One region of the Candidatus Clostridium eludens genome, then DNA from elsewhere that is predicted to be linked to it. Evidence: riboswitches for the same ligand, from Rfam matches in the RefSeq annotation. Region 1 holds a riboswitch; each other region holds the start of a gene.
What was found. Region 1 has a riboswitch for S-adenosylmethionine ahead of ACJDU8_RS07150 (transporter substrate-binding domain-containing protein). Riboswitches for the same ligand answer to the same signal wherever they lie in the genome.

Region 1 (11,297 bases):
TCAAACCATAATTATCATTACTCAACGCTGTGGAACAGCTATGTTTGCAGATGAAATTTTAGTTATGGATAATGGAATAAAAGTTGGATATGGCACACATAATCAGCTCATGGAAAGTTGTGAAATATATAGAGATATATACAAAACACAAATAGAAGGCAGTAAGGATGTGTAATCGATGGCACAACAATTTTTTAAACAGGAAGTAAAAATACCCTCTATTAGTGGGAGACCGGTAGGCGGTGGCGGCAAACGTTTTGCACCCACTGAAAGGCCTAAAAATGCAAAGGGTACACTAATGCGTATTATAAAAATATATATGCGTTGGGCTAAAACTATTTTTATAGTTATGATACTTACAGCATTTTCGTCAGCAGTTTCTGTTGCAATTCCTTATTTTATAGGGAAAACCTTTAATACATTTAAAATTCCAACTAGAACAGTGGATACAAAGATGCTTGTTTGGATATTATTAATAATTGTGATTCTGTATGCAGCTAATTGGCTTGTTTCATGTATCAGCGGAGTTATAATGCTTAAGGTTTCACAGAAGCTTGTGTTTGTGTTACGCACAGAATTTTTTGAAAAAATGCAAAAACTTCCCCTTGGATTTTATGATACACGTTCTCATGGTGACACAATGAGCAGAATTACAAATGATGTAGATAATATTAGCTCTACTATTGCACAGACAACCACACAATTAATATCAAGTGCGTTAACGCTAGTGGGCTCTTTTATAGTGATGATAATACTAAATGTACCTCTTACCCTAGTTGTTTTATTATGTATTCCCCTTGTGATGCTTTTAACTCGAGTAATTGCCTCACGAAGCCGTGCTTATTTTTTGACGCAACAGCGAAGTCTTGGATTACTCAATGGAGTAATTGAAGAAAATGTATTAGGGCTAAAAATGGTAAAAGCCTTTGGTAAACAACAAGATGTTTTAAGGCAGTTTGAAGAAATTAATGAAAGACTTTATGAAAGTAGTAATAAAGCACAGGTATGGTCTGGATATATGATGCCACTTATGAATGTTATTAACAATTTTATCTTTACAATTGTTGCTATTGTGGGTGGTATATTGTCAGTAGGATACGGCCTTGCAGTTGGTACTGTAGTTAGTTTTATGAGTTATTCAAAACAATTTGCACAGCCACTTAACTCTGTGGCAGGTATGTTTAATACCATTCAATCAGCACTTGCTGGAGCAGAACGTGTTTTTGAAATTTTGGATAGTGAAGAGGAGCCAGCTGATATGGTAAATGCCATTGATATGGAGCATCCAAATGGTGATGTTACTTTTGAAAATGTGTATTTTTCATATGACAAATCTGCTCCTATACTAAAGAATGTGAGCTTTAATGTCAAGGCAGGCAAAATAGTTGCTTTAGTAGGTGAAACTGGTGCAGGGAAAACTACTATTGTTAATCTCCTCACTCGTTTTTATGATGCAGACAGCGGCAGAATTTTAATTGATAATGAACCAATTACAAATTTGAAACGAGCCAGTCTTAGAAAATGTTTTTCAGTAGTGCTGCAAGATACTTGTCTCTTTACTGGTACAATTATGGATAATATTCGCTATTCACAAAAGGATGCAACAGACGAACAGGTGATAAAAGCTGCGAAAATAGCTCATGCTCACGATTTTATTGACAAATTATCAAAAGGGTACTATACAATGGTATCTGGAGCCACAGATAATTTAAGTCAGGGACAACGTCAGCTTGTAGCTATTGCTCGAGCAGTGCTTTGTGACAGTCCTATTTTAATTTTAGATGAAGCAACCAGTAGTGTTGATACAAAAACTGAAAAAGATATTCAGAATGCATTACTAAGTTTAATGAAGAATCGTACAAGCTTTTTGATTGCACATCGTTTGTCTACTATTAGAGATGCAGATCACATTATGGTCATTGGTGATGGAAAAATACTAGAAAGTGGAAATCATAAAAGTCTTATGGATAACGGTGGACAATACTATAAAATGGTCATTAGCCAAATGGGAGAATTACCCTAGAAACAAGTGTTGGATGAATAAAGAGCTTTAAGTTTTAGAAAAATTCAATTTCCTTTGGATTATCAAAAAGCATTTGAGTTAAGTGCTAGTTTAATAAAGTAATATATTATATAGGGCTCCTATACAAAAACTTAGCTAATGCATACCTTAAAATATAGTTAATTAAAGTGGGAACCCTATAAATTACGATGATTCAATAACACTATTTTCTTCATTACCCTAAATCCATGATCCTACTCCAATTTGATGGACACTAAGAATCCTTATATAATAAGAATAAGAAACTGGTAAAGGATTAAATGAAAGTATGGATTACTTATATAAAGCTGCTGACAAAACATGTTTATCAACAGCCTGAGATTTATACAAAAATCTTACAGATTATCATACAAATCTTCTATTAGTGTCAAACTTCCTCGATAGCCTGCATATGTACGGTTAAAAATTAATCTGTCTGTAATTGGGAAAGATATTACACTACATTGAATATCTTTTCTTAAAGCAATTTCTCTCTCATTAGTACTTCCAATTAACAATGTTATTTCATCATTTTCCTCTAATGCCTTTGTAATATTGTACTGGTCTGTTTCAAATAAAACCTTCGGTGGTCTAGCATACTCTAATTTTGTAATACGCTTTGTAATACATTCTTTATCCGTTTCTCGAAACATAGGATCTGTTACAATAGTTATAACAGGCGTGAAACTGTAATCATTGGCCAAATATCTAGTAATACCTATGGAGGTATTGGCATCACCCACCACTGCGAATTTTTTCCAGCTAAGTCCTCCAATTGCCGTTTCTAAATAACTGTATACATAGTCTTCTTCTTCTTCAATTACTTTCTCCACTAGTTCTTTATCCAAATCCAAGGCTTTTGCAACCTGACGGATAAAATCGGTAGTATCTGTAACTCCAATTGGAAGCCCAGCAAAGCGAAGATATGGAACTCCAAATCGACTCTCATACTCTTTTGCCGCATTTTTCAACAACCATGGATTTACAATAATATTAAGTACAGCTGCTGAAGAATTTTTAATATTTTCAATTCCTTGATGCTCTGTAAAAAAGGTATTCACCTCTAACCCAAGTTTTCTAAGAATTCTAGTCAATTCTTCGAAGTTACCACTCCAGAACGGATCATGATTTGGAATAATTCCAAGTAAGTTTACAAGATTCTTCTGCTTTGGACGACTTTCTTGTACCACGTAATCTAAAAAAGTTTCAAACACCACTTCATATCCCAAGTTGCTATCCCCTGCGAACCCTGGCGTTTCAATGGGGTAAATATCAATACCTTGATTTACAAATTCATTAATAACACTTACAATATCATCCCCGATAATTCCGGCAGTACATCCTGTCAATACAAAATAAGCGTTTGCATCTATCACTTCAATGGATCCTTTTATTGCATTTCGCAACTTATCTACGCCGCCAAAAACAACTTCTCTTTCTAACATATTCGAACATGGCAAAGAAACACCTGATAAAAAATATGGTGTTTTTCCTCCTGCTTGTCCTGCTTCTCCGGCCGTTGTTTGCATACAACAGCCAGGACCTGAATGAAAGATTGGGCATACTCTGTCGACTACTCCAAGGACTGCATTAATTCCCCCAAGGACACAATTGCCACGTGGACTTTCTGTTACTTTAGACATTCTTTCTCCCCCCAACTTTGTATGTACTTAAATGGATTTTCTTCATACCAGCTTTCCCGATATGGCAAACGGGCATGTCTCGCTAATTTTTTGTTGAATCCTGGATTTTCAATCTGATCTGCAATTTTACTTCCCAAATATAAAATTCCATCATACCCCATTGTTGGGCGCTTCATATCCAGGACATGCGTAGTTGGTATTCCAAGTTTAGCAGCCCAGGTAGGAACACCAATAAATACATCCGGTTTCAAACGTCTCACTAGATTAATTTGCTCAAATGGCTGCATATTTGCTACATCCACAATGTAATCCTGATGTATTTCATTTAAATATTCAATATCAATTTGTGCATCCACATCATAGGTAGGTGTTTCCAATCCTACTAGCTTCATTCCAAAATCATCAATTAAAGCTGCTGCTGCAAAAGAACGTCCTGTTCCACCACAGATAAATACACGTTTTCCTTGTAAACGCTTTTTGATCTTATCAATTTGTGGTAAAATTCTTTCGTGCTCTTTTTCAATATACCCTTCTGCTTCTTTCTCTTTTCCTACTAAAGCAGCAATTCCCCTAAACCATTTATCTGTATTACGAATACCAATGGGCATCACGGTATGAGAATACGGAATATCATAGGTTCTATCTAATTCCTTCATAAATTCATCTGCAAATACCTTACATATAGAAGTAGATGCCTGTGCAGATGGAATTTCCCTTATCTTTTCAAGAGAACTATAAAATGGGATATAATTTGCCGTCAAGCCTAACAATCCAAGCATTCTTTCTATTTCTAACTGATCCTTGTAACTAACTGTTACCGGTGCAAAAAGATTAATAAAGTTCTCTTTCTTTATTAGTTTTTCTTCCTTTAAAATGTATTTTGATATAGATATAAATGCCGCATCAAAACCAGAAGCACAGATTTTTGACTTAAAGCCTTCACAGTGAATAGGAATTAGCAGAGCCTCATTATCTCTTTGTAAATTTCTTGCCACAGCATCAATGTCATCTCCAATAATACCAGAAGCACAGGACGTAAAAATGAAAATTAATTTTGGATTATATCTTTCCTTCGCATATTGTATTGCCTCTATTAATTTTTTCTCTCCACCAAAAATAACATCATCTTTATCAATATTTGTTACAATGATTCTTGGATTACGAATTAATTTTACTCCCCTGTGAGCTTGACCTACGCGGTATACATCCGTTGCTAATGTTGTACACCCAACACATCCTTGAGGAGAATGTGCTATAAATACAGCATCATCTAAGGACATTAATGCAGCCATACTGTTAATCTGCTGACACTGCAAACCTTGACTAAAGCTTCTGTCAGCTTTCTTTAGACAACCTTTTTTAAAATCTTCGGAAATCTGTTTGCTATTACCACCACAATCATTGTGGGTATTTGGTCTGTCCTCTCTTATTCCTGAATAAATTTTACTCATATTTTTGTATCCTCCGCAATTTATTTATATTAATAAACGTCTATTAATTCATTTTTTCCATATAATTTTTCATTTAGAATTGGTCTTATTACTCTCAAAGAATGTTAGATCTGCCAAGAGCATTATGTTAAAAAAGTTTAGACAAAATTATAAACGTGAATCTATCAATAGAAAACCATGGCAACCATACTAAATTGTATAGCTCCATTCAGAAACTATTCTCTTCAAAAATTGCTTTGTTCTCTCTTCCTTAGGATTTGTAAAAACTGCCTGAGGTGTTCCTTCTTCAACTATTACGCCATTCTCCATAAATATAACTCTGCTTGCTATATCATAAGCAAATGACATCTCATGAGTAACTACAATCATTGTTATGCCTTCCTTTGCCACTTTTTTCATTACTGAAAGTACTTCACCTACAAGTTCAGGATCTAATGCTGATGTGGGCTCATCAAAAAGAATTACTTCGGGATTAAGGGCAAGTGCTCGAGCTATACCAACACGCTGCTGCTGGCCACCTGAAAGTTGAGATGGATAAAAATTGTATTTTTCTGACAAACCAACCTTATTAAGCACTTTTTTACTTATCTCTTGTGCTTCATTCTTTGGTACTTTTCTTGCGACAACTAAACCCTCCATTACATTCTCAAGCGCTGTTTTATTATTAAAAAGGTTATATGACTGGAAAACCATAGCTGTCTGTCTTCTTATTCTAAGTACATCTTTTTTAGTTTCATGGTTAAATTTTACATGAATATCCCCTATAGATATTTCACCTGCATCTGCCTTTTCCAAAAAATTGATACATCTTAATAGTGTAGTTTTTCCTGAACCACTAGGTCCTAATATTACTACAACCTCTCCTTTGTTAACTTTTAAATCAACACCTTTTAAAACTTCATTTTTTCCAAAAGACTTGTGTACTCCTTTTATCTCAATCAAAGAACTTCCCCCTTACTGTAGATTCTAAGACGTTTCTCCAATATAAACGATAATTTTTCAATTACTATACAAATAACCCAATAAACTATTGCTGCTGCTACATAAGCTTCAAGAAATTTATAATTTGAAGTTGCTGTTATTAATGCTGCATTCATAAGATCAGTTACCGAAATCATAAATACAAGTGATGAACCTTTAATAAGACCTATTAAGCTGCTGCACAACATAGGTACAGCTACAGGCAGTGCTTGTGGCAATACAATTCGTCTTAAAGTCTGGCCCGTTGTAAGCCCTGCAGAATAAGCAGCTTCATACTGTCCTTCATCTACAGCTAGAAGAGCCCCTCTTATTGCTTCAGATATATTTGCTGAAGCAAATAATGATAATGCTATAATTGCTATATAAATAAGAGGTATATCCTTAGCTCGTAATGACCAGTGAAATTTTTCTGCAAGCCCATCAAAACTTTGAACTACTGCAAAATACAAAATTAAAATCAGTAGTACAATTGGTATACCTTTTATAATTACAACAAAAACTTGTGACAATCTATTAAGTATCTTAACCTGAAATACTCTTGTTAATGCAATGAAAGTTCCTATAATACAACCTAGTACTAGTGATGCAAATGACATTATTAGCGTTATAGGAGTATATTTAATTGCTGCTTTAAGTGCTACAAACATGAAACCAATATCAAATCCCATATTTTCACCTACCATCACCTATTATTTTTTTATATGTAACCTTTTTTTCAATAACAGTACAACCTTTTTCTACAAGAATACTTAGCACAAGGAAAATTAATGCTGAACCTATATAGCCCTCAAGTGTATGATAGGTTCTAGCTCCTATGGTTTGTGCTTTTCCCATTACATCAATTATTCCAAGTGAAAAAGCTATAGAGGAGTCTTGAAGAAGACCTACCATATTAGTTGAAAGACTTGGTAAAGCAATCAATAGTGCCTGAGGTGCTACTACTCGATGGAAAGTCTGTATCCTTGTCATTCCTACTGAATAAGCAGCCTCTGTCTGGCCTATTGATACACTTATTATAGCTGATCTTATTACTTCAGCCATAAAAGCTGCAGCATTTAAGCCATAGGTAATTATTACAAAAAATAATTTATCCCATTTATTAATATCAATGCCTATAAGCATAAAAAGCACTGGTAGACCATAATACACTATAAACATTTGCACAATTATAGGCGTACCTCGCATAAAGGATATATAAACAATTGATATTTGATTTAGTATAGGTATCTTATAGATACGAAATAAAGCTAAAATCATTCCTAAAAATATACCTATTACAGTTGCCAGCAATACAATCAATAGGGTGATATGAAGGCGAGATAACAATTGTGGCAAATACTCAAATACTAATCTAATGTCAAATAACTTTCCCATATTTATCTCCTACCTTTAACATTATTTTGGATTGTTTTACAGACATTATCAGAACGTATGATATCACCATAGTGTATTTCATATCTATTAATCATTTGTTGTATAATCTCCACCTAAGACATCTTTTGATATCTTTGACAATGTACCATCTGCTTTCATGGCTTTTATTGTCTTATCTATATCAGCCTTTAACTGAGTATCGTCTTTGCGAAAAATATAATAAGTATTTGAAGTAGCTATAGGATCTCCTACTGTTTTAAGTTTATCTCCATAAGTTTTATTTAAATCAGCTACTATTCTCTTAATGGAAATAAATGCATCTATTCTTCCATCTTCAAGATTCTTAACTAGAGTAGCATTATCTGGTGTTGAATAAACTAGTTTGATGGCATTATTATGTTGTTTGTTATATTTCTCTAAAACATATGCGTCATTACTACCTGGAGATACATTTACAGTTTTACCCTCTAAATCTTTAATAGAATTTATATCAGTTCTATTCTTCAAAACAGTTATTCTTAGAATAAAAGTAGTGTAGCTTTCATCAGAAAAAAGATATTTTTGTATACGTTCTGGGTTTTTCTCAAATTGATGTGCAGCTATATCTACTTTCTTAGAAGCTAAACTAAGTAGAACATTTTTAAAGTCCATTGTTTGATATTCAAATTTATACTGTGGAAGACGTCTATCAACCTCCTTCAAGACTTCATATTCATAACCGGCAAGGTTACCCTTATCATCCAAATAGCAGTATGGTTTAAATGCATTTCCTGTTCCTATAACAATTGTTTTAGGTGCAGAAGAGCTTGATGTACTAGTTGCCTTTGCACCGCAGCCTGCTAATGCGAATATAGTTAGCAGACTGGCTAAAAATAACATAAATATTTTTGGCTTTTTCATAATTAAATCCTCCATTCATGTAAAATTTATATAATTTTAAATTAATAACATTAAAATCATTAATAAATAAAGAGGTCAAAGTTAAATATTATAGAGATTATTGACTAAAACTCTATAATAAACAAAACTTGACCTCTAGTTTGTCTAGTTAATCAAAAAACTTCCTACAGAGAAACTATAGGAAGTTATATTCTTTGTTTCTCTCATCTTTCAGGTTTAACCTGCTGGAATTAGCACCATTGAATATATTCGTAAATGTACATATTCAGGTTGCCGGGCATCATAGGGCCAGTCCCTCTGCCTCTCTTGATAAGAAATTCTATATTTAATTGACTTATTCCAAAATTATATATAAATGATATAACTTTTGAAATGTTTTGTCAATATAAACTTTTACTTAATATATGAGGAATCTAATTTCTCAAATCTAATAAGTAATTTTCTGAAGCGATTCAGCCATGTGTGAACACAATTGCTTTCCCATAGAACTCTCCTCATAATAACTATTTTAAGTTAATTAGTATTATTATAATAAATTGCTGTTAATTCCAATACAATTATGTTAATTTTTTAGTATATGTTCATCTTTAGCAACATCCTATCAGTATAGAAATGTAAAATCAATTTGAAAGTTAATCTTTAGCACATTAGGCGGTGGAGTATTTTGAAAATATACTGGCATGAAGGAAGTAAAAATGTTATAGGCTCTAGGGTTAAAAAAGCTCGTCATATGTTTAGCCCTGCTTTAACTCAAGAAAACTTATCTGCAAAATTAGAACTTATGAATGTAAAACTTGATAGAATATCTATATCAAGAATTGAATCTGGTGATAGATTCGTAGCTGATTATGAGGTAATTGCAATTGCTAAGGCACTTAATGTTTCTCTTGATTGGCTTCTACTTGGCAATTAGTTCTTATTCAAGCTAAATATTTTTCTCAATTTCCATCCCAATTTTTAACATAAAGATAAGATGTATTAGTTAAGAATTTATAATCTTCTTCTACCAATGCATTAAATACTTTATCATAAATTTTGATATATTATATACTAAATAAGTTATGGCAAAATAATTAATAGGCAAAATGAAAATTATACGAAGCAAAAGGAGAGTTTAAATGATATTAAGCGGAAAAGAAATACAGAATAAATTGGGCAAAGAAATTATAATAAAACCTTTTAATGAAAAACAACTCAACCCTAATAGCTATAATTTAAGGCTTCATAATAAATTACTTGTTTATGAAGAAAATATTCTTGATATGAAGAAAGTTAACTCTACAAGAGAGATTATAATACCCAATGAAGGATTCTTGCTAGAACCTAATAAACTTTATTTAGGTAGAACAGTAGAGTACACAGAAACTGATAAATATGTTCCTATGGTTGAGGGTAGAAGCTCTGTAGGGAGACTCGGTTTATTTATCCATGTTACCGCTGGATTTGGAGATGTTGGTTTTAAAGGGTATTGAACTTTAGAAATGTTTTGCATACAACCAATAAAAATATATCCAAACGTTGAAATATGCCAAACTTACTATCATGCAATAGAAGGAGAATATACTAGATATAAAAGTGAAAAATATCAAAACAATAAAGGTATTCAACCCAGTTTATTATATAAGGAGTTTTTAAAATAAATAAGTTTTAATTCAAACTATTTTATGAATGATGAAGAATTACAGGAGCCATCTGTGGAATATGGAGATATTATAAATGCACAGATGGTGATTATATACAGAAAGAACCGGACTTGTATGTTTCCACACATCCGGCTCAAGCCGCCTTTTTACCTCAAACAAGTTAGTATGCCCGGCACGAAAAATCCGTTAAGGTTCAACTTTTCGTTTATACTTTCCACTTTTCTCCTAACCCTGTACTGCTCCTGCGTAAAGCAGTAACATTAGGTACTTAACTCTCATGCAACCTACAAACAGATTGCTCCGTATGCAGTCTCAAGCGGGGATACGCCTAATAACTGACGCAGTTTCCTATAAACCGCTACTAATTAGCGACTTCTTGCCGCACCATTTAATAAGAAGAATGTGTACTATTGAAAATATTATATTGCTTTTTATTTCAAGCAGAAAAATATTGTTATCGGTTCACTTCTCTTGATTTCATCATTAAATGTTCAGTTATTCCTTCCCTATATAAACTAGGTATAGCACCTACTTGAATGTACCCAATTTTTTCATACAGCATTTTTGCTTCTGGATTAAAATCTGCAACTACTAAAAATAGTTTACTATACTCTTTGAAACAATTATCCTCAAAGAACTTTAATAGTTTTTTACCTATTCCTTGATTACGGCTTTCTTGCTTTACTGCAATAATATGTAGATAGGGGAATGAATGAAATATTCCATCTAAAATGAACCATATGAATCCTTTATAATTCTGATTAATATCCATAGCAATGTATATTTCTTCTTTAGCAAATCCTTCTTCTAATGCATTTCGAGCACTTCCTTTTTTAGAAAAATATCTTATCCCCAGTTCAGAATTTGCTAATGCAACTTCACAATCATTTATATAATCCAGGCTTCCCTTTACTATTGTTATTTCCATATGACACCTCTACATCAAATTTTATCAACTACTATGAAATATAATTTATTACGCAAAAAATTACTTTTTTGTCACACATCAAGAAAAATTTGAGTTATACATGTACTAAAATTATACTTATTTTGTTGAGTTCATCTCTTTTTTAAATAATACTATTTTGACAGAACCATCCATATATTCTTTTACGATAGTATAGCTCATTTTCTTATAAAAATAATGATTTCTCTTCTTATCCCCAGGTGTTTCTAAAATCCAAGCAGTTGCATTGGGAAATTGACTTTCTATAAATTTAATAGCTTCTTGTCCAATCCCTTTATTCTCATAATCTGGTATAAC
Region 2 (11,297 bases), on a different contig from region 1:
GCTGCTTATTACAAACAGTATAATTTTCAACATCTCCAGTGATCTTAACCATGTTTCCTATACTATTTACTTCACCATAATCATTGTCATATACTTGATCATGATGGAATCCAGTTGCCCCTACAACCTCCAATCCAAGGGATCTGCAGGAGCTTACAATACTATGTACAAAAGAATCTCCTGCTAAAATATACACTCTCTTACCCTCTAATTTACCTTTAAGGTAATCTAATCTGGGCTTTATTCTCTCATGTTCTTCTCTAATTACTTTTTCAACTAATTCTTCCCTATTGGTGATTCTTCCCAAATCCCTTAACCAAATATCTGTCCACTCTATTCCATAAGGTACAGGAGCCTTTATCTCAGGAACTCCAAATTCTTTTTCTAATGCTGCTGAAATATAAGTTCCAAGAGTTTCGCAAATATGGGTTGAAGCTACTGCAGCTGACATTTCCTCTAAATCTTGTACACTTGAAAATGGAAATAAATATTTAGGTTTTAATCCTATTTTACTTAGCACATCTGTAAAAGCATGGGTTCCTTGAAAGTTAAAAACATTAACTATATTCTCTGATTTTTTCTTTGCAGGTTTAACAAGTTTACGCAAGATACCATGAGCTGTAGCATCGAATCCAGTACTCCAAATTTTTGATTTAAATCCTTCGCAATATACTGGCACAATAGGAATTCCTAGCTCTTCTTCTAATTCATCAGCAACACTTTCAACATCTTCTCCTATAATTCCGGATACACAAGAAGTATTTACAAATATTGCTTTTGGATTAAATCTTTTCTTTGCTTCCCTTATACCTTTTCTTAACTTCTCATCACCACCGTAAATTGTATCCTTTTCTTCTAAATTTGTGCTAATAGCTTTTATATTATCTGATTTTAAACCTCTGTGAATTGTCCCTTGGTGACGCCCATCGTTAAACCCACTAAAATCACCTGCACAGCCTATTGGAGCGTGGTTCACTACTGCTGCATCTAAAATTATTGAATTTAATACAAATGCACATCCTGATGCACAGCTGCCACATTGATTGAAAATTCTACCTTTCATTTTAATCTTACATCCAAGTGACTTTTCATATAGTTCACTTGCTTTTCCATGGAAAGACAAGATAGAGCCAAGTCTCTGTTCTCTTGGTTCCACTTCCGGTAAATCCAAATTAATACCCATTTATTTATCACCTCTAAACTTTTTTATTAGTTTAAATATCACCTTTGATTCACCATCCTCTATTACCTTGGCCTTTATTTACCCGAACGCTACCATTGCTAACACCCCCATCGCACTCTGTGAAAGCGATTCACACAAAATTAAAAATTTTGGTTCTCTGCTTTTCTATCAAAGTGGAGGATAAGCACTGCTACGCGCCTGGATAAGTTCTGCTAAGATTCAGATGGAGAAGAGTATTCCTCATAAGCAAACTCCACCTGAACCTAAGAATCACTTGATTAATACCTTGTCAAAAAGAATTTATCTTCTGCTTTTTGATACGTTTTAATGATTTACGTTCATCACTTCTCTTGTAATACCTTATTATTGTTTTTAATGCTTCATCAAGTTTCATATTAATGCCAAACACAGAAATATTATTTCTTCCTAATTGCTTTTCTGATCCAGGCCCACATCTACTACATAACAAACATCTGCAATCAGAAATGGTTTCTATTTTTTTTTGATTCTTAGGATTAACGTGACCACAAGAATGTTCAGATGAACATGAACTACAACTTCCATTATTCTTTTGATTTTTCTCAACTAGCCTTTCTCCTAAATTCTCATAAGTCTCATCATCATTTACTTTTATTATGAAAAAAGAATTTGAAGCGCCAAAATGTTTATCAATGTTGACTCCATCTGTTGAAGCAACTGCAATATTATATCCCATTAATACCATCTCCTTATTTAAAATACTTATCATATCTAAATTTTTAAAGTATCTTGCCTGAAACTTAACATATCTTCTTTCCTGCTTTAATGTATTTAACACTCTTAAATTAAACATGTTAAAGATTAACTATATAATACATATAGAAACTCTAAAAATAGAAAAGGCTATATTTTTCATCAAGAAAAACATAGCCTCCAGTTTCCTAGTCAACTATTTTAATATAATTTACCATTTTATCGATATTTTCCATATCATGCAAACCTAAATTCTTTACTTTATTCTAACCTTTTTAAAAAAATCATTTTCTAAATAACAATAATAAAAAGACTATAATTCCCATATAAGAAAAATAGCCTCTGCTAACAAAAATAATTTAATAAGACTTCTACTTTTCTTATCTCTCAGAAGTATTAAAATACATCTGTAGGAATTGACACCGATACATAAATGTGGGTTGTCGGGCTTCACGGGGCCTATCCCTCCACCGCTCTTGATAAGAGTATGTTGTATTAAGTTTCAAACAATTGATTTTTTAAATACTTTCAATAATCGATCATATGCTTATTATATTAATTATACTTTATTATGTCAATACTAAATTTTATAAAAACTCATAGTAATTAAATTTACATTTCAAGTAAATATACTACTATATTCTCTGCAGCACGTAATATATGAAATATCCATTTCTAATAATCATACTCTGATTTAAATAAAAACCCCGGCGTTCGCCAGGGCTTTTTATCTAAAAGTGTTTCAACTAGTATTTAAAACATACCTTATATTCTGATTAAGTTTAAATTACTTTCTATATACTATATACAACTACTCCATAAATAGTTACAAAATTATACTTATTCCATTGATGCTTTTAAAGCTTCACTCATAGAGATTTTATATATCTTTTTTCTATTTAAAGCTTTGGATAACTCATAAGTTAGATAAACTACTACAAACCCCACAATAACATAAGAATAATTAATCGTTATTGGTATTGCCAACTTAATACTTTCTGTTAATGATCTGAACAATAGGTCCATAGATGCCAGAATAAGTGGTATGCCTATAATATATCCAACTATAATAATTATGGAAGAGCTGTTTAAAATCAATGAATTTATTTCTTTTCTCCTATATCCTAAAATTTTCATCAAAGATATGTTCATTTTATTTTCCTCAATTATAAGAGATGTTACCACATAAATAACGATAAGCCCAATAATAAACGACATAGAAGCTATAACTCCTATGGTTACCTGCAGAGGCTGCATAGTTGCATTAAAAGCCTTTATAGAATCATCAAACATCCGGGAACTATATAATAACTTTTCAGGAATATTCAGTTTAACCTTACTCCATAACCCAATGTAGCTTCCCGCAGGAAGTCCAAGCATGCTGTTAAATTGTGAAATAGGCATAAAAATATATTCCCCTGCATAAGTTTCTGCAATATTGGCAGCAGTTATTTCATATTCCCTTGAGTCAATTTTATTCACAACTCTAATTGTATCACCAGGCATAACTTTTAATTTTGCTGCTAGCGGTTTAGTAATAATAACCTTGTCTTTATTTAACTCTGCTCCTGTGTTATCTTTAAGTGAAATATATTTTGAATAAGAATTAATTCCACAGACTTCAAAAGTTGTATTCCTATTTGATTTTAATATAAACATAGCTGCAGAAAAAGTTTCTGCACTTGAAGGTACCTGGTCCTGGCGAAGAGAATTATATACATACTCGTACTGAAACTTAAAAGTGTTTTTTAAGCTGTCTTTCATTAAATAATCTAAAGAACTTTTTGCTGTAAAACCAAAAAGTAAAAGCATAGTGGCAAGAATTACTCCAAATAACAGGAATATGAGCCTTGGTAAGCTTCTGACCTGCTCTCTTATTTTAAATTTTGTTGAGAATTTTAATTTATCTAATGTAAGCTTTCGTTCAATAAAGCCTATTTTGTTATTCTTCCTTCCACCTTTCATCAATTCTACCGGAGAATATTGCAATTGCCTATTTAAAATAAAGTACCCACTGATACACTGAAATAATATTGGCAGTAGTAAACTTATACCAATATATTTAAAATTAAAACTCATTGAGTCTATAGGTATGTTAAAATAAGACACCATAATACCAACCATGGGTTTCACTAACACAGCTCCTAATATACTTCCTAATATACTTCCTGTTAACCCTATCCACAGTGGATATAAAAGATAATGCTTTTTAATTTCCTTTCTTCTATAGCCCAGAGAATAAAGAGTTCCAATAATAACCGATTCCCTTTTAAGCAGCCTCCACATGACTATACCTGTCAATATGCAAGTAAGAAACAATATAATCAAAGGCACAGAAGAGCTTATTTTACTAATACCTTGAATCTTAGTATTAACAAAAGTTATTCTATTGTTTTCACCAGCATCAGTCCATTGAGTAATAATAATGTCTTTACCTTTTAAGTAGTTTCTAAACTGCAGTGATTGATTATATATACTAGTACTATTTGAATTAAATTTTATTGAATAAAAGTTATTTCCTTCATTAAATTTATGGAAATCATCCTTACTAATAACTGCAATTCCAAAGCTATCTGGATTACTCATTATATCACTTTGGGATTTTAATGGATAAATATAATTGGGAAGCGACATAAATCCAGCTATTTTAAAAGATTTATTAAATATGTGTATTTCATTTCCCACTTTTAATTTATTGGTTCTAGCAAAAGCAGGATCTATAAGAATATCATTTCCGCTTAACTTCTTGCCTTCTATAATTGCAGGAATATTAACTTTTGTATTCTCACTAAATATTCTTAAAATCTTATCCTTTGAAATCTGATAATCAAAAGTATTACATTCTTCAATACTGGCATTGAATTTTGATTCCAAATTATTTATATCATTCAATTTATTATTTGTTACGAAACTGGCATCTTCCTGCACATAATTTTTTTCAAAGGAAGATGTCATACCAGCCATGTTCGTTGAAAGTTGATTTAACATGGTATAGAGCATGCAGCTTATTATAATCAACATTATAGAGCCAATATACTGAGACTTGTTTTCCATTATGGTTCTTTTAATCTTTTTATTAATAATCATTACCACTCAATCCTTTCTGCCGGAATAACTGTTTCATTGATTATTTCCTTAACTACCTCTCCGCTTCTGATTCTATAAACTCTACTGGCCATAGCACTTATAGCTGTATTATGAGTAATCATAAGTATGGTAGTATTAAAATTTATATTTACCTGCTGCAACAACTTTAAAATTTCTCTAGAAGTATCATAATCAAGTGCTCCTGTAGGTTCATCACACAAAAGAAGCTTTGGATTTTTAACAATAGCCCTGGCAATTGAAACCCTCTGCTGCTCTCCGCCACTTAATTCTCTTGGAAATCTATACTTCTTATCCTGTAACCCCACTGCCCCTAAAACTTCATCTGTATTTAACGGTGCTTTACTGATATTTGAAACAACCTCTATATTCTCACCTACAGTAAGATTAGGTATCAAATTGTAGAGTTGAAAAACAAATCCTACATGCTCCCTTCTGTAATCCGTGATTTCAGAGTCTTTTAGATCGGCAATATTAATTCCGTCCACAATTACCCTACCTGAATCACATCGGTCTATACCCCCTAAAATGTTCATTATGGTAGATTTACCTGAACCAGAAGGTCCAAGAATAACTCCAATTTCACCCTTATCCAGTCTCATATTTATTTTTTTTAAAACTTCAATGTTAATTTCTCCTGTTTTATAGCTCTTTTTTAAATTTTCCACATTTATGAACACTATTTTACCCCCATTCCATTTTTTAAAAGTTCCATCATAGCCTTAATATCATTTTCATATGTTTCAAAATCCTCATATATAATATCCGTTCCCTTATTTCTTGCTTTCTTAAGCATACTCTCCTTTATTTTCATAGATGCACCAGTCAAAAATAAAGAAAGTATACTGTCATCTATGTCTTTTCTTATGCTGCCATTATTTTTTCCTTCTTGAATCAATTTTAGTACATAGTCATCCATTATATCCATCATGGCAGTTATAGATTCATCCGTCATGCTACTATATTTCCCAAGAAAAACATCCTGTATGAAAATCACAATATCCTTTTCTTCTCTAAACTGTATCAATATCTCTTTTGAACTTTCATAAAAGTAATCAAAAATATTAGTATCTTTGGGCATAATATATCTATTATATTTTTTTAAAAGAAGATCTACCGACCAGTTCACTGAGTACAAAAATAATTCTTTCTTATTCTTAAAATATTGATATATACTCCCTTTTGCAATCCCGGCATTTTTAGCAATATTTCCAATATTACCTTTTTCAAAACCATATTTTAAGAATTCATCTATTGCAGCTCTCATTACACTTTCCTGTTTTTCTTCATTTAAATTAAAAAATGTATTCTTTGGCAATTGGTCATCCCTCTTTCCATTAATTTATCTAATCTTCATAAAACATGTATTTGGGCATAGTGACTTAACAGCAATATGACTCAGCAGTCATATTATATGACTGTTGAGCCACATTGTCAATACCTTATTATCAACGGCCTGTAAACCCTGAAGAACAGCCCTTTCAATATCTTTAACATAATAAAATCCCACCCGATAAATTATATCACTTTCCAATCTCATAGGGGTCACCTTTAGTTCCTTCACCGCTGCCTGGAATTGTTTTAGATTTTAAATATAGAGCAGGTGCTACTCCACCAGTGCCATTATATGCATCGTCACCGTATACAGCATCTTGTCCAACCGCCCTTACTATATCAGAATAACTTGCAAAAGGTGTACGCAGCCAGTACCATGAAATAGTATCATCATTTACAGCAGTTTTTTGATACTCCCACCCTCTATCATAAACAAAATTTTTTATTTCTTTTGTAGAAAGCAAAAATACTTTATCTGTGACATTTTTATAATAACTAGAATCATAATTTTTTACACAATCTTGAATTTTAGTATTATATTCGTAGGATTCTGTTCCTCCGTCCATTACAACTTTATCTATATTGGCAAGTATAGATTTATGAGTTACTTCCTTTATAAAACCTCTTTCTTTGTCTGTAAAACTATACAAAAACCCCGGCTCTCTATCATAAAAACTATACAATACATCTTCTTTATCTGGCACTTGATGGCTATACTTTACTTCTTTATCATAAGAATTAAGCCATTCCCGTAGATTAGATTTCTCCCAGTAATTACTTCCAAATCCTATTCTATCTGCATCTCCCCTTCCATCTGCCTCATCTCCCCTGGCATCAAAAGCTTTAAAACAGATTATTTTCTCTGAAAAAAGCATGTACCCATTTACATCTTTATTTATTACCCTCCATAGTATAGATTTACCATTATATCTTCCAAATTCAATATAGTCTCCAATATTTATTGACAAATTTTCATTCTTTTTCTGATTATTGATAAAAAAATATACACCTGATAATATAATAACTCCAATAACAACATAAAGGAGCCTATACTTAATTCTTTTAGGTGTCTTAGCTTTACTCATTTCATTTTTTTCTAAATTTGATACAATATTATTTTTTACAGTTTCAGGGGATGTTAAAGCATATGTTCCTCCACACTTAAAATCTATGGCTTTAAGCCAGGTTTCCATAGCCCACAGGGCATCTTCTTTAGTTAAGCCAAAATTATTATGGAGCTTATTTACTAGTTCTTTGCAAGTGTACTGGTCAATTTGCTTTTTAGTACCATTTAAAAATTCAGAAATGATACCCGTATCCAAAACTTTAATCAAAATTCTAATTTCTCTTTCATTATTACTACATAAATCTAGTAATAAACCTAGTAATCTTAATCTATTATTACAAAGCTCCATGCCATAATCCATAATTAAATTTTTTAATACTATTTCCACATTTTCCTTCATTTTAAAATCCCCCCTCCCCCATCTATATAGATATTATTTTGAAAGAATACTATCTATTTGCCTAATAGACTCCTCGTCCTTTAATCTAAATTTAAATATTACCCTTCTTGATTTCTCCTGATTAATACTTCCATCGGAATTTTTGATTAAGTCACTATCCGATTTGCCATTGGCAGTAATAATATTTTTTAAGGTCTTCTTACTATAGCTGTCTAAATTTTTAAAATTGTTATTCAATATGTAGCTTACTATACTATTTGCTCTCTTCTGTGATAGGTCCATATTATAATTATAATCTCCTACATCATCGGTATGTCCCTCAACAACTATTTCAGAAACTGAACTTATATATTTAGGTGAAGTAAGCACATTAATATACTGCGGTATAAATTTATCAAGACTAGCCTTAAATTCAGGTCTTATATCGGCTTTGTTAAATTCAAAAAGCACATCACTGCTAAATACAATATCTCCTGTATTTTTATCTATATTAATATTCAACCCAGCACTTTTAAAAGATTTTCTTATATCTTCAATAATACTTTGTCTTATTCCAATTATCTTTTCTACTTGTAATTGTAATTTATTCAATTCAGCTTTTTGTGCATCTAGCTGGGCATGTTTTACAGCATTAGTATAGACGAAAAATAATAGTATAAATAATAATATGGTACTTAAAAGATCTGTAAATATACGCCATATATTGCCATCATCTCTTGATGTTCTTATTATTCTGCTGTATCTGTGAAACATCCTATTACATCCCCTCATACCTAAGTTTTTCATTGCATATACTTTACTTGCACCTATTTTTTATAGTCTTTATTAAAATATTCCATTTTATCAACTATATTATTTAAAATATTCTCATGTCTACTTTGGTACTCTTTCATGTCCCTATATATCTGTGCAAATATTTCACTTTTTTGCTCATTATATGCCTTCATATAAATTTTAAATTCATCTGTGTATTTTTTCATCGTATGGAAACTATTTATGATCTGCTGCTGATGATTTTGTATATTGTCTAAATGAATTGTGAAAAATTTAGAATTCTCAGATATATGGTTTATATATATCCCTAACTTATCAGTTTGATTTGTGTATTCCCTAATCATATCTATATATTTTTCCTTCATATTTTCATGAAAATTTTTCATTTCCTCTAGAAAGCTTTTTTGGTTATGACCTAAATCGTCAAGAGAAGAATAAAAATTATCAGTTAACTTATCCAACTTATCATATATATCCTTATAGCTTTTCTCCACCTTTTTTTGTCCAGTATTAATATCTTTAACACAACTGTCTAAAATATCAAATTTTCTATCTAAACTATTCATGCTTTTATTAAAAGTTCCCATAAGTTTATTAAAACCCTTAAAAATCAAATCAAATCCATCTACAGACTCTTTCAAACTTTTATTAAAGCTTGTCATGTACTTAATAGATTTTTCAAATTCCTCTGGAAAATCAGAAAACTTTTGCACAAATTCATAAACTCTTTCTATAGCATCTAAAGACTTATTCATAGTCTCGTTAGAAACCCTACTAAATTCATTTATAGTCTCACTGTTTGAAGTACCCAATTTCTCAACAGCTACTTCTATCCTTTGGAAAAGCTCTCTTGAATTATATTTACGTATTTTATTATCCATATAATTTTCCAGCTTGGCCATGATATTCATTAATAATTGTTCTGTATCAAATATTCTTGTAATAAATGTCAGTATTAATGAAAATACAATGCCTACTATGCTGGCATAAAAGGCTACCCCCATACCTGATAATATAGGACTTATATTGTCAACAGTAAATGTTCCTGTCCTAAGGGAGTTCAAAGATATGGTAAGTCCCGTAAATGTTCCCAAAACTCCCATAACAATGAATGCAGATATGGTCATATGAACTATACGTATAATATTTATTATAGGAATGTCCAATTTATTGAATATTCTATTAGTTGACATATATTTATAATTTGAGAAATAAGCTTCTATATAGGACTGAGTATTAATATAATCAGATTCTTTTACCATATCACTATAGCCTTTTATTAGATCCTCCACCCCATGAAAAGATTTTTCATCAATATTTTTATCTATATCCTTTAAACATCTGTAAACTATTCTATAAAAAACTATATCCAGTGAAAACATTATAACTTCTATAAAAAAAATTGTAGTACTAACATTACTACTAAATATGCCCTTTATAAAAGCAATCATACCTGTCATTAAACTCCCTCCTTCAAAGCTGGTATTATTTATTTTCAGATACCTTAAGTATAATCCCTCCATTTATTCTCTTATTTGAAATTTCACTTATTGATTTTATTTTTTTATTATAGTTTTCTATGAACTTATCTTTTACATGGGTTATACAGTTTATGGCCTGTACTGATATACTTTCAACTATATGTTCTTTTTGTACTACTCCTTTAGGTTTTCTGGATACATCATCAATAAACCTGCACATACACGCTTCATCTACATCATAACCAATTGTAATGACATCTTTATAAGCACTTTTCCCCACAAAACTATTCAGCAACTTGTCTAATGCTCCATTATAGTCATCTGTGGGCATTCCATCAGTTATAAGAAATATTACAGGTAGTAAAGTTTTACCATGTACCTTTAATTCATTTAACTCATTAGAAACCAAATTAATTGCATCACCCATAGATGTTATACCTGCTGCCTTTATATTTTCATAGCTGCTGTCATCTATTTCATCCCCTGATCTAACGCACCACGCAGCAGTATCAGAAAATTTTATAATGCCAAAATTTACAGTAGTATTATACAATCTGCATTTCTCCTCTATATGTGGTATTACTAATTTTATTCCTTTTTTAACATAGCCTAATCTATTATCAATATTCATAGAACCAGAGCAGTCCACCAGCCAAATAAAATAAAGAGATTTTTCTGAATTAGCTGTAGAAATGCAAATTTCTTTATTTAATTCTATTCTGTTTTTCAGATAAGCAGCATAAATAGCAGCTCCATTTGCTACAATCTCCTGATGGTTTATATTTGCATAAACTTTTCTTTTTCCTATAGTATCTTCTATAATATTGTCTATCTTTTTTATTTTACTTGAACCACCTATTTTAATTACTCTATGAATGTCTTCTTTAGAAATTCTTGATAAACTAATAGTATGTTCTAGCATTTCCTTTATTTTTACCATGTGACTCTCAAGACAATTATTTAGCTCCTCTAATGTAAGTGTAGAATCTAAAAAGTTTCCTGGAGGAAGATTATAGACCTTTATATATGCAACTTCACTATCATATGAAAGTATCTCTTTAGCTTTCACTACCTGTTCCATCAAGTTTCTCCTGCACAAAGAAGATGTTCTATTATCATAATTATTCAAATCAATTTTTTCTTTCTTAAGAATATACCTGTACAGCTCCTCATCAAAATCCAAACCGCCTAACCTACTATTCTCCTGTGCAGCTAATATAT
Region 3 (11,297 bases), on a different contig from region 1:
TTATAAATATGGCAAAGAAAATTATTAAGGATACAGAAGATGAAAATTTATTACTTATATGTTTATATGGAATAGGGAGAGAAGAAAACTTGAGTCAAAGAAATGCTAGATTACTTAAAAATATTATTCATCCAGCTAATATTTCTGTGTATAAAAATATCCTTCAATCTGGAGAGGTATTGTCATTAGATCTTTCAAATAGATTAATGGAATTGAAAAATCCCATTAGAAAGAAAATAGAATTAGATATGGATAAGGTAGAAGAATCAAAGGAAGAACTCAATGAAACAGTGGAGATTCTTAAAGAATATATAGGTGATGAAGAAGATAATGAAGAGCTTGAAGAAGAGGACTTTAAAGAAAAAAATCTAAAGGAAGAATATAATGATAAATTAGAGTTTAAGTATGAAGATTTTTTAAAGCTGATATTGAATATGGGATCTATAGGGGTGGAAAAGGGAAAGAAAATAGCTATGGATAATGGCACTTTCCTAAATGCCTTTATAAGTGATGTAAATCGAGAACTTTATGAACATATACAGGACCAGGCAATTGTAATTGAAGATGATTTTATAAAGATAGATGATTTTTATGTAGATACGATAAAGGAGTTGATGGCCAATGAAAAATAGGGTAAATCCAAAGGAAGCGGATAATATTATAAAAGCCTTGGAGGGTGGCATAGTACCAAGAAAGGGAATCCACCATCTATTGGTAGGAAGAAACGAAGAAGTTCAAGAAATTATTTCTATTTTAGATTCTATAATTCAGGGCGGAAGTGATATAAGATTCTGGGTGGGGGATTTTGGCAGTGGAAAGAGTTTTATGCTTAGAACTATAGAGTCTATTGCTGTACAAAAAAAATTTGCTGTGTCTACAGTAGACTTAACTCCAACAAGAAGGTTCTATGCGTCAGATGGAAAGGCTAGAGCCTTGTATAGTGAGATAGTAGGCAATATAATTGTGCAGACTTCTCAAGATGGAAACGCCATAAATACTATATTGGAAGAATGGATAAATAAGATTGTTATGGATGTTTCTGAAAAAGAAGGTATACCCATGAACCAGGTATTAATGACAAAAAATAAGGAACTTGTAGAAAATGAGATATTAAATGTTACCAGTTCTTTCAATTCAATTGGCTTATCTTACGAATTAGGGCAAGCTATTGCAAAATATTATGAAGGTATAGTAGAAGACAGTAGAGTATTAAGACTAAAGGCTTTAAGATGGATTCGTGGAGACATAGATACTAAGACTGAAGCCAAAAGAGAACTTGGGATTGAAAAAATAGTAAATGACGATAACTGGTATGATGCTATTAAAAATTTGGCAGAATTATTTTCAGACATGGGATATTCTGGTTTTGTAGTAAATTTTGATGAAGCTGTTAATCTCTATAAATTGCCTTTGGCTCGGACTAGAGAGAGGAATTATGAAAGAATATTAAATATATTTAATGAATGTAAATCAAATAAAGCAAGAGGATTGTTTGTAAATTTTGGTTCTACAAGGAAAACTGTATTTGATGAAAACCGAGGCATGTCTAGTTATGGAGCTTTGAAAGGAAGGTTGGGAACAGAATATAGTATGGATTCTAAACTATTGAATACAAATAGAACTGTTTTACCATTAAGGCCTTTAAGTGTTGAAGAAATATACACATTGTTGGAAGATTTAATCAATATATATAATATCCATTATAAAGAAAACATATCTATGAAAACAGAACATATAAAAATGTATATGGAAGAGCAATTGAACAGACCTGGAGCGGCTGAATTTTTGACTCCACGAGCAGTAATCAAAGATTATCTGGAAATTTTAGATTTAATAAGACAAAATCCAGATAAAAGTATTGAAAATATAATCTATGCGAAATTTGGTAAAAAAGCTGTGCCTGTAACTAAAGACGAGGATAATAAGGACGATGAAATTGAGGTTTTATAATGAGTAGTTTTGATTTATTACAGAAAGAAATACGTAGATATATATATGATGAAGGATGGGAAAGTTTGAGAAGAATACAGGAAGCTTCAATAAAACATGTTCATAATACGGATCATAATTTAATATTGGCAGCACCAACTGCCTCTGGCAAAACAGAGGCAGCATTTTTGCCAGCCATAAATTCCATAAAGGACTGGAGTTCCGGCCTTAAAATTGTGTATATATCTCCTTTAATAGCTCTTATAAATGATCAATTTAAGAGGATATTAGAACTATGCAATTATATAGATATACCCGTTACAAGTTGGCATGGGGAAGCATCTAGGGAAAAAAAGAATAAACTCTTGAAGGAACCTAAAGGGATACTACTTATAACCCCGGAATCTATAGAGGCTATGTTAGCCCTGAGACCCGGAGAAGCAAAAGGATTATTTAGGGAAACGGAATGGATAATAGTAGACGAAATACACAGCTTTCTGGAAAGTAATAGGGGTATGCAATTGAGATCTCTAATAGAAAGAATAAAATTATATATGGAAAAAGAACCTAGATTCATAGGTATGTCAGCTACTTTAAACGGAGAAGATTATAAAAAAGTTAAGAAATTTTTTATAAGCAATAGAGCTACAGATGTACTGCTTGATAAAAGCAAGAATCCTTTGGAAGCTACTAAAAGTTATTATGAATCAAATATAAAGAAAGAGTCAGGAGAGGCACTGGAAGAAATTTATGATTATTCTCAAAGAGAATCCATGCTGGTATTTCCCAATTCAAGAGGTGAAGTTGAAAGATTAGCTGTAGGTCTTGGTAAATTAGGAAAAGAGAGAGGCTCCGATATTAGATATTTTGCCCATCATTCTTCTGTGAGTAAGGATATGAGATTGACCGTGGAGAAGTTTGCTAAGAGCAGCAGGGGACAATTATTCACTATATGTTGTACTTCCACTTTGGAATTAGGAATAGATATAGGTTCAGTAGACAGTATAGTTCAGTATAATGCTCCACATTCTGTAGCCAGTTTAGGACAGAGGTTGGGACGAAGTGGTAGAATTACAAGAAAAAATATATTGCATTTTATAGCTACTGATGAATGGTCTTTATTGCAAGGGTTAGCAGCACTATCACTTTATGAAGAGAGTATAATAGATAGATTTGATCCTATAGTGAAGCCTTATGATGTTTTGGCTCATCAAATAATATCTATTCTTTTGGAGAATACAGGAATGTCTTTTGAAGATTTAAAAAATATAAATAGGAGTTTTAGATGCTGGCAGGATATAGAAGATGATGAGTACTTTGAGCTATTAGAATACTTAATAAAAAAGAATTATATAGAGATTTTAGAAAATGAAGCTATAACAGGTTTAGAAACAGAAAAGCTTTTAAGAGGAAGTGAATTTTTTACCCATTTTGAAACGGAAAATAATTTTTCTGTTTACAATAGTCATAAAAAGATAGGTGAAATTCCCCTGTCTCCCAGCATACATACAGGGGTAAATATATTTTTGTCGGCACGTATTTGGAAAATAAAAGATATAGAATTGAGAAGTAAAAAAATATATGTAACTAAGGCTTTAGATGGAAATCCCCCTGTATTTTTAGGGAGTAGTGGCAATGTAACCAACGAAATAAGAAATAGAATGAAAACAATATTGGAAGATGAGAGTTATTGGATTGATTATAATAAAAATATAAAAGAAGTTCTATCAAAACTTTCTAAAGACAATTTAAGGTATGAAAAATTTCAATGGACGGAGAAGAATGATAAAGTTGGACTTAGAACGTTTCAAGGCACGAAGATAAATAGAACTCTACAACTTTTACTTAATATGTTGTATGGAGGTGTAAATTATAAATTGGAGGATGGTAAAACATTTATAAGTGGGCCTGATATAAAGAAAGATATAAGTAGAGTGATAGAAAAGAACTTTACTGAAGATGAAATATTTCTATATTTAAAAGATAATCCAGAAATGGTAGAAGTATATTTATCCTCTAATAAATATAGGATGCTGTTACCAGATAATTTGAGAATAAAATATATTATTAAAAATAAATTGGATTTAGAAGGAGTAAAAATATATTTAGGGCATGATTGCAATTAGGTTTTATAATAAGAATGAAGAAAATAGATACTAATTTGTGAATTTAGTATTTAATAAAATAGCAATAATAAATTTGTTGGCTAAAATATAATATGGGTAGGCTATGGTGAACCGTACCATAAATAGGACAAAGTTTAATAATGCAATTTATTCTTTATAAGCCGTTGCCCTGATTTTATAAATTTAGTATTGACACAGGCAAATATAATCACTATTATATAAGGTGTATACATAATTGGAATGAGTGCTTAAAAACTTAATATATTATTATACTCTTATCAAGAGTGGTGGAGGGAAAGGCCCTATGAAACCCGACAACCGACATTTTTTATATGCATCGGTGTCAATTCCTGCAGAGTGTACTATATACTCTGAAAGATAAGAAAAGTAGAAGTCTTATTAAATTAAGTTATGTTATTTGCTAATAGAGGCTATTTTTCTTATATATAAGGAAAATAGCCTTTTTCTTGTATTTAGAATTAAGTTTATAGATAAACAAGGTGGAGATTGAGTATCAGTAAATTTATATATTATTAAAGAGGAGAGATTTTTATGAATATTTTAATTGTAGGAGGAGACAGACTTGACAACATTAAAGATAATCTAGATAAATACGGAATTAATAAAGTTAACCACATTACAGGTAGAAAAAAAGGGGATAAGAAAATAGAAATTCCTAAAAATACGGATCTAGTGTTGGTACTTACAGATTTTGTAGGACATAACATGACTAAAATAATAAAAAAACAATCTAAAAAAAATCATACTTTAGTTATGTTTTCAAAACGTTCATGGATATGTATTCAAGCAAATATTAAAAATATACTTACTGATTAAATGAAAAATATGTACAATCTAAAATATTCTATAAAAACTGAGACACTAAGTGTTCTACTTAGTAATATATATTTACAGTATGTATTGGATATTTAATTAAAAAAAGCAGTGAAAAATCTTCACAAAAATAACTAGTCAATAATGAGGAGGTATCAAATGAGAAAATTTAAATTTAGAATTTGGGATAAAGAAGATAATTGTTTCTATATAAGTAATAACCCATATCCAAAAGAGTATTCAAACCATAAAGATAGGTTTGTAGTTACAGAATTTACAGGACTAAAGGATAAAAATGGTGTAGAAATTTTTGAAGGAGATATTATAGGAATAAATAATGAAAAAAGTTCTCCAAAGCTTCCGGTTAAATTTGGCAGATGTTCTTTTGGAAAATTCATAGGTGAATGTGGGGAACTAAGTGAAGATACGGAATTATATGGCTTCTATGTGGAAAACGAGTATTTATACATTCAGATGATTAATGAAAATGCTATTGTTATTGGTAATATTTTTTCATAGTAATAAGTGAACAATTAATAGTCAAATAGTGATAAACTTCCAGAACAAAATTTATTCTGGAAGTTTAATCAAATATACAAGTCTGAATTATAGTTTTTTATCATCTATTGAATTGAACCAATTATTGATAGGCTCTATAATTGAACTTATGCATCCATCTTGGAAAGGGGATCTAAGATTAGCAATTTCCACAAGCTCCAAAAAGGACTTGGTTCCTCCAACATGGCATATTTTTATATAATCTTCCCAGGCAGATTTTCTATTATCCACTGCTTTTTTCCAGAATTGAAGGGCGCATATCTGTGCCAGAGTGTAATCTATATAGTAAAAAGGTACATTGAATATATGGGACTGCTGAAACCACCATCCTCCGCTTTCCAGAAAATCACATCCAGTATAATTCTTATGAGGCAGATATTTTTTCTCTATGGCTCTCCAAGCTCTCTTTCTATCCTCAGGACTTACCTCTGGGTTTTCATATACATAGTGTTGAAATTCATCTACTGTAACTCCGTAAGGTATGAATTTCACAGCACTTTCAAGATGGGCAAACCTATATTTATCTGCATCTTCTTGGAAGAATAGATTCATCCAGGGCCAGGTGAAAAACTCCATACTCATGGAATGTATTTCACAGCTCTCATAGGTTGGAAATATGCACTCAGGAATTTCAATCCACCTGGATAGATACGTCTGAAAGGCATGACCGGCTTCATGTGTTAAAACATCTACATCCCCTGAAGTGCCGTTAAAATTTGAAAATATAAAAGGTGCCTTATAATCGGGGATGTAGGTGCAGTATCCACCTCCGGCCTTGTTCTCTTTAGTTACTAAATCTAAAAGTTCTTCCTCCAGCATGAATTTGAAAAATTCCCCGGTTTCCGAAGATAACTCAGAGTACATTTCACTGGCGTTTGAAACTATCCATTCTGGACTGCCTTTTGGTTTGGCATTTCCCGTTGTAAATTCAAATTTTTCATCATAATAGGTAAGGGTGTTAAGTTCCAATCTCTCTAACTGCCTATCATAGAGCTTTGAAGCAGCAGGTACAAGGTACTTTTCCACCTGATTTCTGAATTTAGCCACCATTTCAGGAGTGTAATCACTTCTTTTCATTCTTATATAACCTAGTTCCACAAAGTTTTTGAATCCCAATTTTTGTGCTATTCTGGTTCTCACCTTTACTAAATCATCATATATTCTGTCAATTTCACCTTCGTTATCTGAAAAGAATTTATATTTGGCATCTGAAGCATTTTTTCTTATTTGTCTATCTTTACTCTGCATAAAAGGTGTGAGACCGGATAGGTTTTTTATTTCACCCATAAAGGGAATTTTTGCAGAAGCCAGCAGTTTGGTATATTCTGATGACAATTTATTTTCAAGTTGAAGGTCTTTTATCACCTCCGGTGAAAAAGATTTTAAAGAAAATTCAGCTAGGGTGAAAAATTGCCTTCCTAGTTTTTCTTCCAATTCTTTTCTGAATTTTGATTGAATCAATTCTTTGTAAAATGTAAAATCAAGTTCGTCGTATAGAGGGGAATATTCATCCCAATAGCTTTTCTCTTCGTCATAATATTTATCCTTTGTATTTATGCTGTGTCTTATTTGAACCAGAGTTCCCATAGTCTGCAGGTGATTTCTTATGTCATTTATACCATTTATGCATTCAAACTGTTTTTCGCAGCTGTCAGCTAATTTTAGTTTATCCACAAGAGAGTTAATGGACTTTTTGATTTCATTGTAGTCTGGTCTTTCGTATTTGAATTCACTAAATTTCATAATATACCTCCAATATGTTTAAATTTACTAATATTATAATATAAATGGATTAATTTTCAAAATAAATAATTTCATATTTCATTGGAACAAAGAAAATTATTTACTTGACAGCGGTTTTGATAAAGTTTATTGTATAAATGCGGCATATGCTGTATTACATATTATAGAAAGAAGGGAAAAGAATGAAAAATCCTATAGTTACAATTGAAATGGAAAATGGTAAGCTGATGAAAATAGAACTTTATCCAGATGCTGCACCTAATACAGTAAATAATTTTATATCGTTAGTAGAAAAAGGATTTTATAATGGTACAATTTTTCACAGGGTTATACCGGGATTTATGATTCAGGGAGGAGACCCTGAAGGTACAGGAATGGGAGGACCGGGTTACTCAATTAAAGGTGAGTTTTCATCTAATAACTTTAAAAACAATTTGAAGCATGAAAAAGGGGTAATTTCCATGGCTAGAACTATGGCTCCTGATTCTGCAGGTTCACAATTTTTTATAATGGCAGATAATGCACCTCACCTTGACGGACAGTATGCTGCTTTCGGGAAAGTTACAGAGGGCATTGAAGAAGTAGATGAAATAGTATTACAGAAAAGAGATTATGATGATAAACCTTATGAAGATCAAAAGATGAAAAGTGTAACTGTAGAAACTTTTGGCGAAAAATATGATGAACCTCAAAAAATAGATGATTAAACTTATAGAATAATGTTATGGTGAAAAATATTAAAAATAGTAGCACTCAATTGTCAGTTGAGACTGCTATTTTTTTATAAGTCTATGATTAAATATGATGGGAGTGAAAGCTATATATGAATAGAAATTGGGAAAAGAACATAATACTTTTTTTGGCTAGTCAGACTATATCCCTTTTTGGAACGTCCTTAGTTCAATATGCAATTATATGGTTTATTACATTAAAAACACAATCTGGAATTATGATGACCATATCCATTGTCAGCGGTTTTCTCCCTACATTTTTTCTTTCTCCTTTTGCAGGAGTATGGGCTGACAGGTATAATAGAAAAATATTAATTATTTTATCGGATTCTTTTATTGCAATATCAACGCTTGTACTGGCCATATTATTTCTCTTGGGATATGATGCAGTGTGGCTGCTCTTTGTTATATCTGCCATAAGAGCTCTTGGAACGGCTGTTCAAACTCCAGCAATAGGTGCATTTATTCCTCAGCTTGTACCTGAAAGTAAACTCACTAAAGTTAATGCCACAAATGGAAGTATACAATCAATTGTTATGTTGATATCTCCTATGATTAGTGGAGCACTTCTTACTATAGCCACAATAGAGGTAATATTTTTTATAGATGTTGTAACTGCAGCTATAGCAATTTTTATGTTAATTTTATTTTTACACGTTCCTGCTCATAATAAAGCATTAGAAAAACAGACCAATGGTTATTTTATAGATATGAAAAAGGGAATTACATATATCAAAAATCATGCTTATATAAAGAAATTCTTTTTATTTTGTATGATATTTTTCTTTTTATCGGCTCCAGCTGCATTTTTAACTCCTTTACAGGTATCACGGAGTTTTGGAAATGATGTATGGAGGTTAACTTCAATTGAAATTGCTTTTTCCAGCGGGATGATATTAGGAGGAGTTATTATGGCTTATTGGGGAGGATTTAAAAATAGGATTTATACCATGACATTGTCAAGTTTTCTCATAGGAACATGTACTTTTTTACTTGGAGTTACACCTAATTTTATATTATATTTGTTTTTTATGGGTTTAGTTGGAATAGCTATTCCACTATTTAATACACCTTCTATGGTATTATTGCAGGAGAAAGTACAAGAGGATTTTTTAGGCAGGGTATTTGGAGTGCTGACCATGATATCCAGCTCTATGATGCCCCTTGGAATGCTGATATTTGGGCCAATATCCGATATGATTAAAATAGAGTGGCTGCTTATAGGAACAGGCATATTTATGTTTATTCAAAGTTTTTTCTTAATAGGCAGTAAAATATTAATACAAAATGGAGAATCAAGTTTAAAGACTGATACATGATAATTGGAAATGAATAATATGAGGTGAAAAAGCTTAGAATTATTTGATATAAAGGAAATGGTGAAAATGAAAATTGTTTGTCTTGGAGATAGTTTAACATATGGTTATGGTGTAAGAAGACGTGAAGTATGGACTGCCCTATTAGAGAAAAAATTAAAAATTGAAGTTATAAACAAAGGCATATCTGGAGATACTTCAGCAGGTATGCTTTCTAGGCTATATAATGATGTTATCCTTGAAAAGCCATCGTATGCAATGGTTATGGGAGGAACAAATGATTTTATATGGAATTTGCCAGTAGAGCAGGTTATGGCAAATATAGCTTCTATAGTTTTTCAGATTATGCATAACAGTATAAAACCTTTAATTGGGCTGCCTGTACCTGTTTGTGTTAAAACTGCAGCGGACAGGTGGGGGTTTATGGGTGATTTTCAAAATGTAAATAAAGATTTAGAAAAGTTTAATGACTGCTTAAAAAAATTCTGTAAAAATTACAATATAAAAATTTTTGACTTTTATTGTGAATTTGCTGAGGAAAATGGATATGGAAAAGAAGGATATTATATTGATGGTATTCATTTAAATTCGGAAGGAAATAAAAGAATAGCTGATATGATTTTTATATAAGGATAGCACAAAAACAGAAAATATATAAATATTTATATAGACCACACTGGTCTATGGTGTTATAATAACATTGTAGACCAGTGTGGTCTATTGTGCTTCACAATTTTGAGTGGAAAGAAGGTAAATAATATGTTTTCAAAATTTCTAAGCCTAGAGCTTGAAAAGCAGCAGTATATCATTAATGCAGCTATGAAAGAATTTGCAGAGAAGGGTTTTAAAAATGCATCGACAAATAAGATTGTAAAGACAGCAAATATAGGAAAAGGAATGCTATTTCATTATTTTAACAGCAAAAAAGATCTATATTTATATATTTATGACTATACTGTAAAAATATTTATTAAAGATTTAGTTGAAAAAACTGATTTAGAGGAAAAAGATATTTTTGATAGATTGCGGCAGAGAGCTTTATTAGAGATAGAAATAATCAATAAATATCCAGATATGTTCAATTTTATTATGTCTGCAAGTGTTGAGGAAGCTGATGATGTAAAAAGCGATCTGGAGCTTAGGACTAAAAAAATGATGAACAATCGGCTTGACAGATATTTTGAAGACTTCGATACATCAAAATTTAAGGAAGATATTGATTTACACCAGGCTGTCAAAGTTATTATATGGACCTTGGAGGGTATCTCAACGGAAGAATATAAAAAATTAAAGTCTCTTTCCCTAACTCAGTCTTATTATGAAGAGATATTAGTAAAAATGGATTCATATATAAAGTTATTAAAAAAATGTTTTTATAAATAGTAAAGGGGGGATTTGTATGTTAAAAATGGTGGTTGATTTCAAACAGCTAAATCAGGAAAATCAGTCCTTTGCAGGAGGAAAAGGTTCCATGCTTGCTAGAATGTACCAGAGTGGATACCCTGTACCAAAAGGTTTTATAGTTTTATCTGAAGCTTTTGAGTATGGAAAACTTAAGAATGAAGCTTTGAATGATATACAATGTAATTTGGAAAAAATAACGAAGAATAATGAAGAATCAGCATTTGCAGTAAGATCTTCTGCATTGAGTGAGGATTCAGCACAAGCTTCTTTTGCAGGTGAATTTGAAACGGTCCTTAATGTTAAAAAGGAGGATGTTCTTCAGGCCATAATAACAGTTTTCCAATCGAGAGAGTCTGAAAGAGTAAAAGTGTACAGTAGATTTCAAGGTATGGAGGACTCACATAAAATAGCTGTAGTAGTACAGGGCATGGTACAGTCTGAAATTTCAGGAGTTTTGTTTACTGCTGATCCAATAACAGGTGATATGACACATATGGTAGGCAACTATGTTCATGGTTTTGGCGAATCACTTGTATCTGGAGAGGCTAATGCACATTCCTTTAAAATTATAAAACCTAAGGGTAAATATGACGGGCCAGATGGGTTTATAAAATATTCAAAAAGATTATATAAGTGTGCTTTAAAATTAGAAAGTG

Region 2: another riboswitch for S-adenosylmethionine. It lies ahead of ACJDU8_RS00375 (NifB/NifX family molybdenum-iron cluster-binding protein); the one in region 1 lies ahead of ACJDU8_RS07150 (transporter substrate-binding domain-containing protein).
Region 3: another riboswitch for S-adenosylmethionine. It lies ahead of ACJDU8_RS16680 (DUF2325 domain-containing protein); the one in region 1 lies ahead of ACJDU8_RS07150 (transporter substrate-binding domain-containing protein).

The regions. Positions count from the first base shown of each region.
Region 1 is NZ_JBJHZX010000008.1:37,192-48,488, forward strand. Features, by position in the region: gene ACJDU8_RS07115 (ABC transporter ATP-binding protein) at 1-175, shown strand, start outside; gene ACJDU8_RS07120 (ABC transporter ATP-binding protein) at 179-2,023, shown strand; gene ACJDU8_RS07125 (nitrogenase component 1) at 2,398-3,684, opposite strand; gene ACJDU8_RS07130 (nitrogenase component 1) at 3,672-5,135, opposite strand; gene ACJDU8_RS07135 (amino acid ABC transporter ATP-binding protein) at 5,325-6,077, opposite strand; gene ACJDU8_RS07140 (amino acid ABC transporter permease) at 6,074-6,784, opposite strand; gene ACJDU8_RS07145 (amino acid ABC transporter permease) at 6,789-7,490, opposite strand; gene ACJDU8_RS07150 (transporter substrate-binding domain-containing protein) at 7,578-8,390, opposite strand; SAM riboswitch class I at 8,591-8,706, opposite strand; gene ACJDU8_RS07155 (helix-turn-helix domain-containing protein) at 9,055-9,303, shown strand; partial or broken gene dcd (dCTP deaminase) at 9,509-10,030, shown strand; gene ACJDU8_RS07165 (GNAT family N-acetyltransferase) at 10,488-10,961, opposite strand; gene ACJDU8_RS07170 (GNAT family N-acetyltransferase) at 11,079-11,297, opposite strand, start outside.
Region 2 is NZ_JBJHZX010000001.1:86,802-98,098, forward strand. Features, by position in the region: gene ACJDU8_RS00370 (nitrogenase component 1) at 1-1,183, opposite strand, end outside; gene ACJDU8_RS00375 (NifB/NifX family molybdenum-iron cluster-binding protein) at 1,473-2,015, opposite strand; SAM riboswitch class I at 2,293-2,401, opposite strand; gene ACJDU8_RS00380 (ABC transporter permease) at 2,756-5,002, opposite strand; gene ACJDU8_RS00385 (ABC transporter ATP-binding protein) at 5,002-5,700, opposite strand; gene ACJDU8_RS00390 (TetR/AcrR family transcriptional regulator) at 5,700-6,338, opposite strand; gene ACJDU8_RS00395 (hypothetical protein) at 6,426-6,560, opposite strand; gene ACJDU8_RS00400 (DUF6273 domain-containing protein) at 6,544-7,821, opposite strand; gene ACJDU8_RS00405 (OmpA family protein) at 7,855-8,574, opposite strand; gene ACJDU8_RS00410 (MotA/TolQ/ExbB proton channel family protein) at 8,628-10,055, opposite strand; gene ACJDU8_RS00415 (Hsp70 family protein) at 10,081-11,297, opposite strand, start outside.
Region 3 is NZ_JBJHZX010000026.1:58,128-69,424, reverse strand. Features, by position in the region: gene ACJDU8_RS16695 (tellurite resistance TerB C-terminal domain-containing protein) at 1-632, shown strand, start outside; gene ACJDU8_RS16690 (ATP-binding protein) at 622-1,950, shown strand; gene ACJDU8_RS16685 (DEAD/DEAH box helicase) at 1,950-4,055, shown strand; SAM riboswitch class I at 4,328-4,440, shown strand; gene ACJDU8_RS16680 (DUF2325 domain-containing protein) at 4,608-4,892, shown strand; gene ACJDU8_RS16675 (YopX family protein) at 5,049-5,408, shown strand; gene ACJDU8_RS16670 (M3 family oligoendopeptidase) at 5,496-7,190, opposite strand; gene ACJDU8_RS16665 (peptidylprolyl isomerase) at 7,373-7,897, shown strand; gene ACJDU8_RS16660 (MFS transporter) at 8,014-9,240, shown strand; gene ACJDU8_RS16655 (GDSL-type esterase/lipase family protein) at 9,307-9,867, shown strand; gene ACJDU8_RS16650 (TetR/AcrR family transcriptional regulator) at 9,997-10,620, shown strand; gene ACJDU8_RS16645 (PEP/pyruvate-binding domain-containing protein) at 10,637-11,297, shown strand, end outside.